Regions from separate parts of the Dehalobacterium formicoaceticum genome, predicted to be linked through region 2. Evidence: riboswitches for the same ligand, from Rfam matches in the RefSeq annotation. Region 2 holds a riboswitch; the other holds the start of a gene.
The links. A riboswitch is a leader RNA that binds a small molecule or an ion and turns the genes downstream of it on or off. The one in region 2 is predicted to bind cobalamin.

Region 1: another riboswitch for cobalamin. It lies ahead of CEQ75_RS07835 (ABC transporter substrate-binding protein); the one in region 2 lies ahead of cobU (bifunctional adenosylcobinamide kinase/adenosylcobinamide-phosphate guanylyltransferase).

Annotation. Positions count from the first base shown of each region.
Region 1 covers NZ_CP022121.1:1,588,282-1,596,073, forward strand. Annotated here, with positions in the region: gene CEQ75_RS07810 (MFS transporter) at 1-196, shown strand, start outside; partial or broken gene mttB ([trimethylamine--corrinoid protein] Co-methyltransferase) at 356-1,837, shown strand; gene CEQ75_RS07825 (DMT family transporter) at 1,992-2,927, shown strand; gene CEQ75_RS07830 (RNA polymerase sigma factor) at 3,046-3,279, opposite strand; cobalamin riboswitch at 3,536-3,705, shown strand; gene CEQ75_RS07835 (ABC transporter substrate-binding protein) at 3,995-5,143, shown strand; gene CEQ75_RS07840 (FecCD family ABC transporter permease) at 5,156-6,208, shown strand; gene CEQ75_RS07845 (ABC transporter ATP-binding protein) at 6,214-6,996, shown strand; gene CEQ75_RS07850 (cobalt-precorrin-4/precorrin-4 C(11)-methyltransferase) at 7,016-7,789, shown strand.
Region 2 covers NZ_CP022121.1:3,642,553-3,650,344, forward strand. Annotated here, with positions in the region: gene cbiB (adenosylcobinamide-phosphate synthase CbiB) at 1-152, opposite strand, end outside; gene CEQ75_RS17680 (cobyric acid synthase) at 145-1,653, opposite strand; gene cobC (alpha-ribazole phosphatase) at 1,650-2,270, opposite strand; gene cobU (bifunctional adenosylcobinamide kinase/adenosylcobinamide-phosphate guanylyltransferase) at 2,330-2,890, opposite strand; cobalamin riboswitch at 3,002-3,180, opposite strand; gene CEQ75_RS17695 (MFS transporter) at 3,592-4,782, opposite strand; gene CEQ75_RS17700 (M20 family metallopeptidase) at 4,938-6,128, opposite strand; gene CEQ75_RS17705 (BCCT family transporter) at 6,233-7,777, opposite strand.

The DNA.
Region 1 (7,792 bases), 1.7 Mb from region 2:
TAACAGCACGATCTTCTTTTCCTATGTACTTTCTACCTTTGTCCAACCCTTAATAGCCGGTATCTTTAACAACGATTCCTTGCGCTTTATGTTTGATGTATTGGGCATCGTGATGATTATATGTGCTATCGGGGTGGGAATCTATTTTAAAATAAGCGGCAGCGAACCGGTGCCAAACAAAGGAGCAGTTATCTAACCGCAGACAGATATGAGAAAAAGATTTTAGTCGAGCGATAGAATTAGGATATAAGATGTTAAAAGCATTTTCAATGAACAATAAATGAGGGAAGGAGATAATAAAGGGAGGGTTACAAAAAGTATTGCTAATTGAAATTAGAGAAGGGGAGGATTGATTATGAAACGAAATAAGAATGCCGGATATGCTTCTTTTAGCGGAGCAAGCTTGCAATTATTCTCAGAAAACGATCTGCACTTTTTGCATTTAGGCACATTAGAAGTGTTGGAGAGAACCGGATTACATGTTACCGATGAAGAAGCCCTGGAATATTTTGAAAAAGGGGGCGCCCTCGTTGACCGTAAAAGCAATGTTGTGAAAATTCCTGCTTACATGGTGGAAGATGCTATTAAAAGTGCTCCTGCCAGTGTATTTTTGGCAGGTAAGGATCCTCAATATGATATCATCCTGGAAGAGGGCCGGGTTTATGTCTGTCCCTTTGGATTGGGCATTTTGATTGTCGATCCTTATACAGGCGAACTGCGAAATACTACCAAACAAGATATTGCTGATTGTGCCAGAATAGTGGATTACATTGATGAATACGATTTCGTCTTTGATACCATGGTAGCCAGAGATGTTGATCCTGCCGTAGCATGTATTCATGGCTTTGAGGCGCCATTGGTCAATACCAAAAAGCCGGTTTTAGCCAGTCCGGAAGACAAAAGAACCGCTGAAATCTTACTGGAAATGGGTGCTGTTGCTGCCGGCGGAATGGATCAATTGAAGGATCGTCCCATCATGATGCTGGGTGGGTGCACAATCAGTCCGTTAACGATTCCTGACAGCACGGTAGCCGCCGTGATTGAAGGGGCAAAAGCCCGTGTCCCGGTGATGATTCTTTCCATGGCCATGTCTAGCGGCATGGGTCCTGTAACCTTAGCCGGAACATTAGTTGTCATGAACGCAGAAATATTGGGAGCCCTAACCCTTTCCCAGTTGGTTAATAAGGGAACTTCTTTTATATATGGATCTTCTACCGGTACCCTGGATATGAGGCATAATGCTGCTGCCATGGTAGGATGCCCGGAATTAGGGTTAATCAGTGCCGGGGTAGCCAGTATTGCCAGAATGTATAATATCCCAACTTTAGTTGCCGGTGGGTAGACTGACAGCAAGGTTCCCGATATGCAGGCCGGACACGAAAAGACTCTCACCGCCCTCCTTCCCATGTTAGCAGGTGCTAATATGATCTATGGACCGGGCATGTTGGAGAGTGGGATTACTATGAGTCTCGGCCAAGTGGTTGCCGATGCTGATTTTGTGCGGATGATTAAGATGGTTTTGGAGGGTGTTCCGGTTAATGAAGAGACCCTCGCATTGGATGTCATCCATAATGTAGGCATTAAAGGACAATATCTGGGAGAAGAACACACATTCCAGCTCTTTAAAGAACTGCAGTCCGCACCCAAAATTATGGACCGCCATAACCGTGAGGAATGGAGCACAATGGGTGCCAAGGATATGGCGCTAAAGGCGGATGAAGAAGCACGCCGCATTATGGAAACCCATAATCCTCAAGTATTGTCGGATGCACAAAAAGAGATGATCCATCAAATTGTCCAAGATGCAGAGAAAGAACTGATTGTAAAGAAAAAATAAACCAGGATTCAAATAGGCTGTGTTATCCGGCATAATGGGCAGGGTTCCATTCTTCGGGCAACACAGCTTACTACTTAAATTTTCCCATTTGACAAAAGTGAAATAATAAAGTAGGGGGAATTATCCATGACGAATACCATGAGAGGGTTTGTGTTTGCAACATTGGCAGGTGTGTGTTGGGGTACCTTTGGCACCTTCGTCGGAATTTTTAAGTAGTTTTGGTTTCAGTGAAACAGCTATTGGCATCTTAGGTCCCGGGTTAATGGTCATCTTTTTTTTAACCAGAATTTTAATTCGTAAACCCCAGGTATTAAAGGTCGATGTCAGAAGGTTAGTTTTGTATATTTCAGTGGGTGTTGTTGGTGTTGTTGGTGTTTTAGGTTCAACCTGGTGCTATGCGGTGGCACTAAGTAAAGGAGTGCCTTTGGGAGTCACTTCAATTTTAACTTTCCTAAATTATTTTATTGTTGTGCTCTTCTCGCGTATTATCTGGAAAAATAAAATTACCCCTATCAAAATTGTCTCAGGGATTGCTACAATTATTGGTATTGCTTTTATTCTGAATGTGTTTGGTACACTTGCCGCCCCGGCCGAAGGGCTTTTTTGGATGGCAATCGTGGTCCTTTCCTTTGCCGGTGGGTTTCTTCTTTGCAAATATGCCGTGGATTTGGGATATGATTATGATGCATATTTAATGTATACTAATTTGTTTGCCGTGATAATTTTATCCTTTATCAATCCCCCCTGGGCTGTGGTCAGCGAAATTCAAATCAACGTGGGGGTGCATGGAATCCCGGCAGTTATGGCAATTTTGGGGTTTGGACTGATTCCTATGGTGTCAAGCTACTATTTCCTGATGACTGCTTATAGTTATTTGGAAGCTCCATTGGTGATCATTATGTACAGTCTTGACCCGGTGGTTGCCTCTATTTTAGGATTTTTGATATTTGGGCAAAGTCTGGTTCCTTTTCAAATCTTCGGGATCTTCCTTGTTTTAGCTGCCCTCGTTTGGCTGCAGCTAACAGAACGGGCTTTGGAAAGAAAACAGTTCAGGGAACATCAAGATCCCGTCAAGATGATTGTCACTTAATTTTTTGCCTCTTTCCCTCCTGATACGCATGGATAGAACAAAAAAACAGCTCAACAACCAGCAATTTTCTGATTGTTGAGCTGTTTTGTGTTTGGTACTAAACTTCCCATTGATCCCTTTAAAAACCGTATCCTCTATACTTTTTTAATTGCTCCATTTTCATTTTTTTGATATAACAAGGCTTTATATACTTAGGCATTTGCAACTGATTTATTGATTTTATTGCCTTGACAACACTTTCATTCACGATATCTTCCGCATCCTCCCGGTTTTTTGCGTAAGTGTAGGCAAAACGATAAGCGCTATCGATATTTTCCATTAAGTAATTTTCAAACAGCTGTTTTTTGTTCATCTATGCTCCTCCTCACATATGCTTAGACTAATGAAGCAGGAAATAAGTTTTGCTTTTTATTAGGTTTTCTATTATGACCGGGTGAAAGGGCACATATGAAAATATAATTTGCTGTTTTTACATTGTACCGGGTAAAAACAAATCGTCGTACTACAATGTGATTATAATCGAAAGGAAGAAGAGCAATAATTTAGAAATAATTAGTAGATAATTAGGTTGACATTTGATTATTATGGCAGTAGACTATTGTTGTATTGTAAAACATTTTTAATTTAATATTTTATTTAAATCATGGAATCAGGTGCAAATCCTGAACAATCTGGTTACTGTAATGCGGAGCAACTCCATTATGCCACTGCTGAATGCGGGAAGGCGGAGAAAGCGATGAAGCAAAGTCAGGATACATGTTTAAATAATGATGTATTATTATTTTCCAATGAAAAATAATGTACAGGATAAAGCCATATATCGGCTAAAGATTGATTGAGACATAGCACACCTGTATTTTCATGTAGAAAATGCAGGTGTTTTTTTATGCTCAGTATATTTTTTTCAACTCAAAAGAGTATGCAATGTTGGCAGGATGGAGGTGAAGAATTAAAAATAAAAGGAAAACATACTCAATGAGAAGGAAGAAAAATAGAAAAATTACTAAGATTAGTAAAGAAATAGCTCAAAACAATGATAGAGCTATTCTTAGAAAGGTGGGGCTAAAATGAAGAGGAAAATCGGATTAATTTTAATGTCGGTGCTTTTGATATTTTCACTATCTGCATGTGGAACAGATACTAAAGAAACAGGAAAGGCAGGAGGGCAAGAAACAGAGGGAGGGGAAAGCTCTGAAATTACGGTTACAGATATGTTGGGGAGGGAAATTAGTATTAAAAAACCCATTGAAAGAGTAGTAGTAAATTATTGGGAAGCACTAGAATTCTGTATCGCTGTTGTGGGAGAAGATTTTATTGATATGCCGGTAGGAGTTGGATTTTCCGGTACCGGGGAACAATTTCAAAGAATATACGAAGAAAAATATCCACAACTCCAAGATCTGCCTTTAGTAGGCGGAGGTGGTCAAAATGAATATGATATTGAAAAGATAATTTCATTAAAACCAGATCTTTTTATTGCCAATGTATTTGGTCATTTATCGGAAATAGCCTTAGATGCTGCAGAAAAACTAGAGAGAGCAGGGATTCCTACTTTAATTTTAACCAGATCAGAAGATCCATCTACTTCGCCCCAAGAAGCCGTATTGCTCGTTGGTAAAATCTTCGGAACAGAAGATCGGGCACGAGAAATGGCAGGTTTTTTAGATGAACAATTTGCAATCATAAAAAGTAAAAACCTATCTCAGAAAACAGATAAACCAACAGTTTATGAGGAAATGGGTTGGGGTACCAGAGAAGAATATAGTTCAACCGGAATAACTGATGGCTGGGCTGCTTTGATAGAGCTGGCCGGCGGAGAAAATATTGCAGTTGGCAATGTGGGTGATAATAGTAAAATAGATCCTGAATATTTGCTAACAACAAATCCCGACTATATCTTTGTGACATATTTATTAGGATATTACACTCCTGAAGAAGCTCAAGAAAATATGGATGCCACTGTAGGAGAATATGTTCAAAGAAAAGGTTGGGACAAGCTAAATGCCGTTCAAAATAACAATGTCTTCTCATTTTTTCACAATCAAGCACAAAATCAATGTGGATTCTATCCTGCATTAAAAATGGCAAAGCTTTTCTATCCCGGTGAATTTGAAGATATCAACCCTGATGAGCGATTAAAAGAATTCTTTGACCGCTTTATGCTTACAGAGTATGAAGATGGAATTTGGTTTTATCAATTAGGAGAACAACTTTAGGAGAACAACCAAATGAGCGAGAGTAATTTAAAAAGCACTTTAAAAGCCAGACAAATTTATGCAGGTATCATTAAGAAAAAATCATTGATTATTTTCCCTTTGATAGCTCTTATCCTGATCAGCATAGTTGTCAATTTATTTGTGGGAAGTGCAGATTATAATTTTACAGAAACAATAGATGCACTTTTGGGAACTACAGAAGATGAGGTTTCAATGTTTGTGATTTGGGGGCTGCGTATGCCGGTGGCGCTATCGGCGGTCGTGATCGGTGCTGCATTAGGGATGGGCGGATGTGAGATGCAGACAGTTTTAAGAAATCCCATGGCAAGCCCTTATACATTGGGATTATCTTCAGCAGCATCATTGGGCGCCGCGATCGCGATTATATTAAAGCTTTCCATCGTTCCAGGTGTCGGTACATTTTTGATAACCATAAATTCCTTTATATTTTCTTTACTGGCGGCAGGGATGCTCTATCTGTTTTCAAAAAGGGAAGACGCAGATCGGAATACTTTAATATTATTCGGTATCGTGATGAACTTTTTATTTAGCTCTTTAACCCAATTATTACAATTTGTTGCTGACGCATCAGATTTACAATCTTTAGTATTTTGGAGCTTTGGCAGCCTGAACAAGATTGATTGGATTAAACTGTTAATTATCACAATCGTGACGATACTTTGCGCATTTGTTTTTAGCCGGAATATTTGGAAATTGACTGCCATGTCATTATCCGATGAATCAGCGATAAGCCTGGGTGTTGATGTCAAAAAAACGCGCAGAAATATTATTTTTATCGTGGCCTTGCTGACGGCAACTGCCGTAAGTTTCGCCGGAACGATCGGCTTTGTCGGTTTGGTAGCGCCCCATATTGCCAGAATACTTTGCGGAGAAGAACAGAGATATTTCTTGACTGCATCAGCATTGATAGGTGCCTTGCTGCTATCCGTTGCTTCGATTGTCAGTAAATCCCTTGTTCCTGGCGTTATAATTCCCATTGGATTGGTGACTTCCCTTATTGGGATACCATTCTTTGCCCTCTTAATTTTAAAAAGAAAGGGATGATATCTATGATAACAATTGAAAACCTTTATTTTAAATACGATAAAAATCCAATATTCACAGATTTATCCTTATCATTAAAAGATAAAGTAAATATAATCGTCGGACCTAATGCCGCAGGAAAATCCACCCTATTAAAGTGCATTTTTGGCTTGCTTCCTGCTAAAGGGGAAATTCTTTGGGACGATAAGCGGCTATCAGAAATCCCCAGAAAAGAAAAAATGAATCTAATGGTTTATCTTCCTCAACAAGACATGGCCGAAACAACTTTGACTGTTTTTGAGACCGTTTTATTAGGAAGATTAGAATCTTTAGCATGGAAGGTAGGTGATGATGATTTAGAAAAGGCTTTAACAGCTTTAGAAGCCTTAAATATTGATAGCATTGCACGCCGGAAAATGAATCAACTTTCTGGAGGACAAAGAAAATTAGTATCAATTGCTCAGACCTTGGTCAGGGATCCGAAGATGATCTTGATGGACGAACCGACAAATAGTCTGGACATGCAAAAGCAATTAGAATTATTCTCGATCATAGAAGAAGTGTCTATTAAAAAAGATATGATGTTTATTATTGTGATGCACGATATTAATCTTTCCAGTCGCTATGCCGATTCTTTGGTCGTCTTAAAAAGCGGCGGGGAATTTTATTCCCAGGGAAATCCGAAAGAAATTGTAACAGAAGAAATGCTGAAAGAAGTTTATGGCATCGAAGCTTATGTGATGTTAAACGAAAATGATATTCCCGTAGTATCACCGATTCGTTCAGTAAAAGATACGATTGCACAATAGGGGAGAAGGGAGAAGAGATATGGAAACAAAGGTATTTATCGTGGCGGGAGGTCCGGGGGATGCTGAGCTTATGACGTTGAAAGGACAAAGAATTATTGACAGCGCCGATCGTATTTTTTTCAGTACCCGTTTTACTCCGCAAGAGATGTTCAGCAATACTAAGAGTAGTTGCAAATTTTATGATAGCTTTGCTTATTCTTATGATGAAAAATTACAATTAGTCAAGGAGGCAGTCAGCAAAAAACAAATCACGGCTTTCGTAACCATGGGAGATCCTTGCCTGTATGGGATGATCGGCGGTCTAACAGATCGTTTTGAAAATGAACAGATCGATTATGAAGTCATCCCTGGTGTTAGTTCCTTCAATGCTGCTACAGCTTTGCTTAAAAGAGGCATGACGGGGTTGGGACTTCCCAATACGGCAATTTGTACCACCTTACGAGATAGAGAAGATGGAGAGGAATATTTTAACCTGGTTGCCGCCCTTGGTGCGAGTCTGGCGATCTTTATGTCCGTAGAGCTCCTTGACCGGGTAATCCACGTGCTGAAGAAATACTATCCCATGACTACACCGGTTGTTGTCATTTGCCGTGCCACTTGGCCGGAACAGCAAATTGCCCAAGGTAATTTGCTGACGATTAGTGATTTAGTTTCAGAGCAAAAAATTACCGACGGACTCATTTTGGTCGGTGAATTCATTGATAAGGAATACGACTATGTTTTGGAGAAGGAGTTTACGGAAAGGAAGAAAAAGGAGGCAGCAGAGCGTGAGGCGGCAGGCAAAAATAAATAATGG
Region 2 (7,792 bases):
CCTACCCTTAGAGCATGCTCCGTTTTGGCTTTTTTTCTGATCTGGTTTTCCAAAAAGGAAATTAATTTACCGATATAGATAACGGGATGGGGAAAACCCCGGGGATCTCCGATGATTAAATCCAAGAGATAGGCAGCCCATACATTAACCATCCAATCCGGCCTCAACAATGCGATAAATCTGATCCATATCCAGGCTTTCCCGTACCACATCGGCTAACTTGTCATATTGCTCATCCTTGTATTGCCAATAATCCTGCACCTTATTGGGTAAAGGAGCTAAATTCCTGGCATTACGCACTCGGTTCAAAAATTCCCGTGTAAAGGCAGAACTGTCGAAAACCCCATGAAAATAGGTGCCAAAAACCGTTTGATCACCACTGACCGCCCCGTCATATGACTGGAGACTTCTCTCTGACGGGGAGGTCACTTGAATCAGGGGCGATGTCCCTTCCAGAAGTACGGTTTCTCCCATGTGAATTTCATACCCTTTGACATGAGCATGGAATATTTGATCTTCTCCTTCGGAAAGGACGGTGGTTTTTTCTCCTCTGAAGGACGTCACGATATCTAATAAATCTAAACCCTTAATGCCATCCAAGGAAGATTCCACATGATCCGGATCAAGAATCTCTCGACCCAGGATCTGATAACCGCCGCAGATACCGAAGATAAAGCTGCCTTTTTCATGACTGTCTTGAATTTTTTTGGCCATGCCTGATTTCCACAGCATTTCCATATCCGCCACCGTACTCTTGGTACCGGGCAGCATGATCACATCCGGTCTGCCCAGATCATCTTCCAAACCAACAAAGCGTAAATGAACATCTTCATGGAGCTTTAAAACATTGAAATCGGTGAAATTAGAAATATGGGGTAGTTTAATCACCGCGATATCAATTTCCCCTTGCTGGTTGCTGCGAAACTTGTCCCAGTCAGTAACACTGTCCTCATCTTCCAAATTGAGATGGAAATAGGGTACCACGCCTAAAACAGGAAGATGGATAATATCCTCCAGCATCTCCAAGCCAGGCTGCAGAATATCCAAGCTTCCCCGGAATTTATTGATAATGACCCCTTTCACCAACTTTTTTTCATCCTCATCCAATAAAAGAAGAGTTCCCGCTAGTGACGCAAAAACACCGCCCCGGTCAATATCACCGGCCAACAGCACAGGCGCCTGAGCCATTTTAGCCATGCCCATATTGACGATGTCGTCCTGTTTTAAATTGATTTCAGCCGGACTCCCGGCACCTTCAATCACCACAATGTCGCTTTCATTGGCTAAGTCATCGTAAATCTCTTGCACCATGCTTTTCAGGCGGGGTTTAAATTCATAATACTCTATAGCATCCTTGGTATCAAACACCTTGCCCCGGATCACCACCTGGGAGCGGTGATCTGAGGTAGGTTTTAACAAGATGGGGTTCATCACCGCCCGGGGTGCTTTCCCCGCCGCTTCCGCCTGCATTACCTGAGCCCGTCCCATTTCATGGCCTTCTGCTGTTATGTAAGAATTATTCGACATATTTTGCGACTTAAAAGGGTTCACCCGATATCCATCCTGGGTAAAAATCCGGCACAAGGCCGTACATAAAAGGCTCTTTCCCACTGATGAACCCGTTCCCTGGATCATAATGCTTTTCTTTTTCATAAGCCACGTCCTTCTTCCTCTTCGATCCTTTGGTTAATCTTCTTGACAATCCCATATCCTTGTTCGATCTCCATCAAACTATAAGCATCATGGGCAAAGGTAAAGCGCCAATAGCTTTCATAGGGCATCTGCAAAAGAAGGCACATAATAATGCGCAGACAGCCCTGGTGGGTGACCAGAAGAACATTTTGTCCTGCACTGTTTTCTAAAATTTCATTAAGAGCTTCCTTAACCCGGTGGTACATAGTCAAAAAAGATTCCCCTGCCGGAGGAGCTGCTTTTTTCCAGTCATTTACCCAAAGCTCCCAGTTTTCCTGGTCATCCGCTTGAATGGTTTGATAATGTTTTCCTTCCCAAAAACCAAAATTTAATTCCTTAAGACGATCATCCAGGCGTACTTTCTCCCCAGATAAACCACTGACAAGCTCTGCAGTTTTCCGGGCTCTTTGCAAGGGGCTGGAAATTACCTTGTCAAAGTTAACATCCTTTAACATGGCTGCCACTTTGATGCCCTGCTCAACACCATGATCGCTTAATGCACAATCCGTCCACCCATAATAGACACCTTTAGTATTCAGCTCCGTCTCCCCGTGCCTCACCAGATAGAGAAGTGTCATTCCTGTCAGCTCCAATCGAAAGTAAAATCAAAATCTCCTCATGATGCCAAATACTCTTTTTATTTTAAGCGTAAGGGCAGTCCGCATACCGACAGATAAACCTCATCGGCTTGAGACGCCAAATATTGATTTACCCGCCCGGCAATATCACGAAAAATCCGGGCCACAGGATATTCAGGTACAATACCGCTGCCTAACTCATTGGTAACCATTACCACGGTGGCAGGAGAAGCATTAATGCCCGCCATGAGATCCGCTGCTTCTTTCATGATCATCTTTTCCGCTTTTTCCGCTCCATCTACAGAAATCTCTTCCTGCTGCATTTCCGGGACATCAAAAAGCAGATTCGTGACCATAATGGTGATACAATCCAGTAAGATCCCTTGATAACGATGACCCTGTTTTGAAATGATCTCCCCCAGGTTCTGGTATGCTTCAATCGTATCCCACTCCCCGGGCCGGGACTCCCGATGCTTTTTAACTCTTAATGCCATTTCTTCATCCGTTACCTTGGCCGTAGCCAGATAAAGCACCGATCCGGACAAATCCCGCATGAACTGTTCGGCAAACCGGCTCTTGCCGCTCCTTGCTCCCCCTGTAACTAAAATTGCTTTTCCCATTAGGTCTTCCTTTCGACATTGAAATAAAAAACCGCTGAAAATTAAAAAACCGCACAATCTGTGCGGGAAATAAAAACAAAAAAATATTTCATCCTCTCTCCCGAGGCAGAAAACATTTACAAGTACATGGCAGGTTTCCTGGCTCATGGATCATCTTACTTTCCAGCCTTCTCGGTTACCCAATGGCTTCATCGGAGTTCATACCCATTTCACAGTAACGGGGGCTGCAACGGTTTAAACCGTTTTCCCTTTTAACCCATTAACTGGGCACCAGATACTATTATTCTATTTTTTTGTACTTCATGCTTGCAGAAAATTTAAAATTTCTACAATTAAGTGTAACAAAATCACATAAGGGAGTCAAGCAAAAGTTACCGGTCTGTGTAGTTACCGGTCTGTAAAACCTACCCATCTTAGAGCTGACGCATAAAAAAGTGTATTAATCACTCGAAGCTTCAAGATCATTTTAAAAAAGAACTGCCCTAGTTTTTTGGAAATAATAAATAATCCATCAAAATCGTCCGTTCATGATGTCAAAGACGGCTTATAAGACATAGGCATAATACTGAAATTAGATTTCCTTGCCTTCTTTGCCTCGAATCATCCGACGAAGATAGCGCGGATCCCAGCATTCATCCATCTTGTATTTTTGCGTGCCATCCACAGCTACGAGATAACGTCTGTTACTTAATAGATGTGCGTCAGCCCTGTTTTGCAGGCTGAGAAGATTGGGTCAGGAGAAAAATGATAATATTCAAGCCAATCATGGCTGCAGCAACGGAGAACGTGACCGTAAACCCGAACTGGGCAGTTATAATCCCCATTAATGCTGAGCCTAAGGCAACACCCACATCCATGGCGGCAAACAAGGTGGCGTTCGCGGCACCGCGGCGATGGGATGGGGCTAAATCCATCACGATAAAGCTGATAATGGCAAATCCCGAAGCCGAGCCCATGCCATAAAGAAATCCCCCGAGCATGATCAAAGGAAGAGACTGGGCGTAAGCCAAAGATATAAAAGCGAACAGTTGCATGATTAATCCGGGGACAAAAACTTTCTTGACACCGAAGCGCTGCACCAGCTTTCCGGTAAAAAGTGATACAATAATGGTGGCACCGGCATAAACAGGGAAGAACATGCCGATATTTTCTATGCCGCGGGACAGGCCATATAAAGGAATAAAACTCCAGATCAGGGCAGCACAAAAAGCCATGAAAAACTGATATAGTGCGGGCTTTATGGCTGTCTTCTCAAAAATAATTTTGATATTAAATCCCTCAGACCTTGGAGCCGAAGAACCTAAAGAGAAAGTTTGTTTATGCTCATAGTTAAGCATAATTACTAAAATTATAGCCAGTAAGCTGATGGCGAAAGAAGTTCGGAAAGTAATTACATAGCCAAATCTATTGATCACCCCTAAGGCGACCATGGGTCCAAGGGCAATGGATAAATTTAGGGCATTACTGTAAAGGCTGATGCCCTCGGCAAGTTTGCTGCGAACTGTGACATCGGTGACCACAGTCGGGCCCGCTGTTGTTATGGAACTCACGGCGATCCCCTGAAAAATAGCCAGAGTCATGATCAAGGGAATCAAATTTACAAAGGAAAAAGATAAAGCGGCTATGGACATACAAACCGTTCCCAGGACTAAAATCCGCTTTCTACTTTTCTTATCCATCACATATCCCAGATAGGGGCGAAAAAAGAGGGCGGTGATGCTGACGACAGTCATAAAGATGCCGGCTGTGGATTCATCGCCTCCGATGCTAACTGTAAAAAGGGGTATGGCAGTGGTGTTAATATACTCGGCAAAGTAACAAAAAAGTGATACGAAAAGAACAATCACATAATATTTATTCCAAAGTTTGAGCTTCCCCTTCGTAGGTTTCATTAATACTATCTCTCCCTTAAATTAACCAAATATCAGCCGGGAGGTAGAGGCCCCTGCTGATATTTAATTTCCCTTTATATTAAACTTTCCGAAGATACCTTGAGGAAGTATCAAATGCTCCCTTGAGCCGTAATAATTACCCCCATGGTTGGCCATTATCCCAAAAGTCTAATAAGGGTCATCATATATATTTCTACAAATGACAGATACTCATCAATAAGCAACTTTTCATTTGCTTGGCAACACTCTCCAATGTCATCCCCAGGCCCAAAATTAGGCATGGTCATACCTGTAGCCTTTACAATATGATGTGCATCGCAGCTGCCATTTCGTTCATATAGCTCTGCAGGTTTATCCATTACATCCTCATATGCTGCACATGCGGCTTTAACAATCTCACTATTTGGGTCTAGTTCTAAGGTAGGAAACTCGCGTTCCACTTCATAGGTATAATCAAATTCGGGATCTTTCTCCTTGAGACCATCTAGTACACCAAGTATTTCATTATGCGCCCATTCCAAAGTTTGCCCTGGAATAATCCTAAAGTCAATAGAAAACCTACTCATAGCAGGATGGTTGTTAGTAGCTTCCCCTGAGTGTATTGATGAAACTGAAAGGCAAGAAGATGAATTAAATGGGGGATAATAAGACCCCCTTAACCGTGCGTCAAGTTTATAAAGCTCATTTATGGCAACTACTGATTTTTTTAGGGCATCAATTGAAGGATGAGGTATACTGCAATGTCCTGGAACAGATCTATATGTGACATAAGCACCAATCGAACCGCCTCCAGTTACTAGAACTTTCCCGCAAGTAACATCCATGCAAATACCAAAGTCACCATTTAATAAACCCTTTTCTAATAAATATTTGACTCCATATTTACTGCCATTTTCTTCATCACTAACACAGCTTAACAAAACACTGCCTTTAGGGTCAAACCCCATCTCTTTTAAGAGCTTTACTGCCATAATCGAAGCACAGAGGCCGCCTTTCATATCTGCCGTGCCACGTCCATATATATATCCATCTACAATTTTACCTGACCAAGGGCCATATAATCCTGGATCACCTTCTACCGGCGGAAAAACATCCATATGCCCGTTAAAAACAAAGCGCCGCCCAGATGTGCTTCCAAACCATTCTGCAATTATATTTGGGCGGTCTTTTTGGGCTTCATATACCTGGGGTTCCAGGCCAATCCGTTCAATCCATTTGACAATGACCTTACCCATTGCTAGTTCATCTCCAGTAACACTGGGAGTTTGCACACACTCTACCAGGAAATCAATAAGTTCTTGTTTATTTTCTTGTACAACCTGATGCACTTTTTGAGCGTTATACATTATTATCCTCCTTGCATTAGAATCATATTATGAGTTATATCAGATCTTTATCTTAATACAAATCAATTTAGAAAATCTTTGCCGATAAAAATTAAAAACCATGATCAATAACCGTCTTCTTTTGCCCATTTACCTGTTTTAATTAACATAAAGATACCAATTATCATAATTGGCCAACCAATAAGATTTACAAGAGATTGCAAAGTGCCCAATCCAGCCCCCACTGCAGTTAGGGTAAGAGGTATCACAGACAGAATCACACACCAGACCAGTCTCATAACAGGCGAAGGTTCCTCTTGTACATCAATTTTATCAATTGTGGCAGATGCAAGGGTCAAAGATGCTCCATCCATTGTTGTGGCTATGAACAGCACAAGCATAATGGCAAATGCAATTACACCAACAACCGTCCCCATCACTGTCTGTCCCAGAATACCAACAATAGCGGACTGGATTCCTTCTGAAGCTAGAGTACCGGCTACATCAAATTTACCTTCTAGCTGAAGTGACAAAGCGTTGCTTCCATTGATACCCATTAAAACAAAAAGGCCGGCAGCAACACCAAAAATGTTTCCTAAGATCATTTCTCTAAAGGTTCTGCCATAAGAAAGCTTTACAATGACAACTGAAGTCATGGCGACAAAACCCCACGCATAGCAGATAAAGAATATGGTCCAGTCTTGTGCAAAGCCCCCTCCGAAAACAGGATCCAAATTGAAAGACATACGAATGTAATTCTGGAGCATTAATCCGATTGCATTGGCCATATTATCGAGGATGAAGATTGTAGAACCACCAAACAAAATGATAGCCAGAAATATAAAGCCCCAGTAAACGTTGATTTCACTCAGCTTCTGCAATCCTTTTGAAATACCCAGGTAAGAACTAAAGGAAAATAATACAGCAATAAATAAAATAACTGCTATATTAATCAAACTGCTTTCCGGGAAACCGAACACTATGGACAAAGATCTGGATATATGGGGAATACCCAGTCCCAAAGTCGTGCTCAAGCTACCTAATACAGCTATAATGAAAATCAGGTTTATAACTTTTACCAGCACCTTACTATATTTCTTATCCTCACCAATCATGATCCCGCACATATCACCTAAACGCAGGGTATTGTGCTTTCTTATGTAGTAACAATAGCAGAACGGAATAGCCAGCAACATATTCAGCGTAGCAATACTGATACCCCAGTGGAACATATTGTATGCTGTCGACATTTCAGCTGCAGCCAAGCTGAATGCCTCCATACCGAAAGGGGGGGCACTGTAGTAATATGCCCATTCAACCATGGAGAAAACGACTGATCCTGCACCCATACCCGCACTAAACAGAATTATAATATATGTCCACATCGATATGGGAGCTTTGGCATTATCCCCGCCCATCCTAATGTTGCCCCGTTTTGAGAATGCCCAATACATGGATATTAGCAACATAACAGGTGGAAAACTCATAAACAGCCAGCCTGTCTTAGATACAAAATAATTTGATACGTTATTTAGAACAGAAGCGCTTTTCTCCGGATAGACTAAGAAAAAAACAGATGCTATTGCCACAAGTAATAAAGGGATAATAATCAATGTTTTATCGTATTTTTGTTTTTTATTATTCGGGTTTGTGTTTAATTTCACTTCCATAAATTACACCCTCTT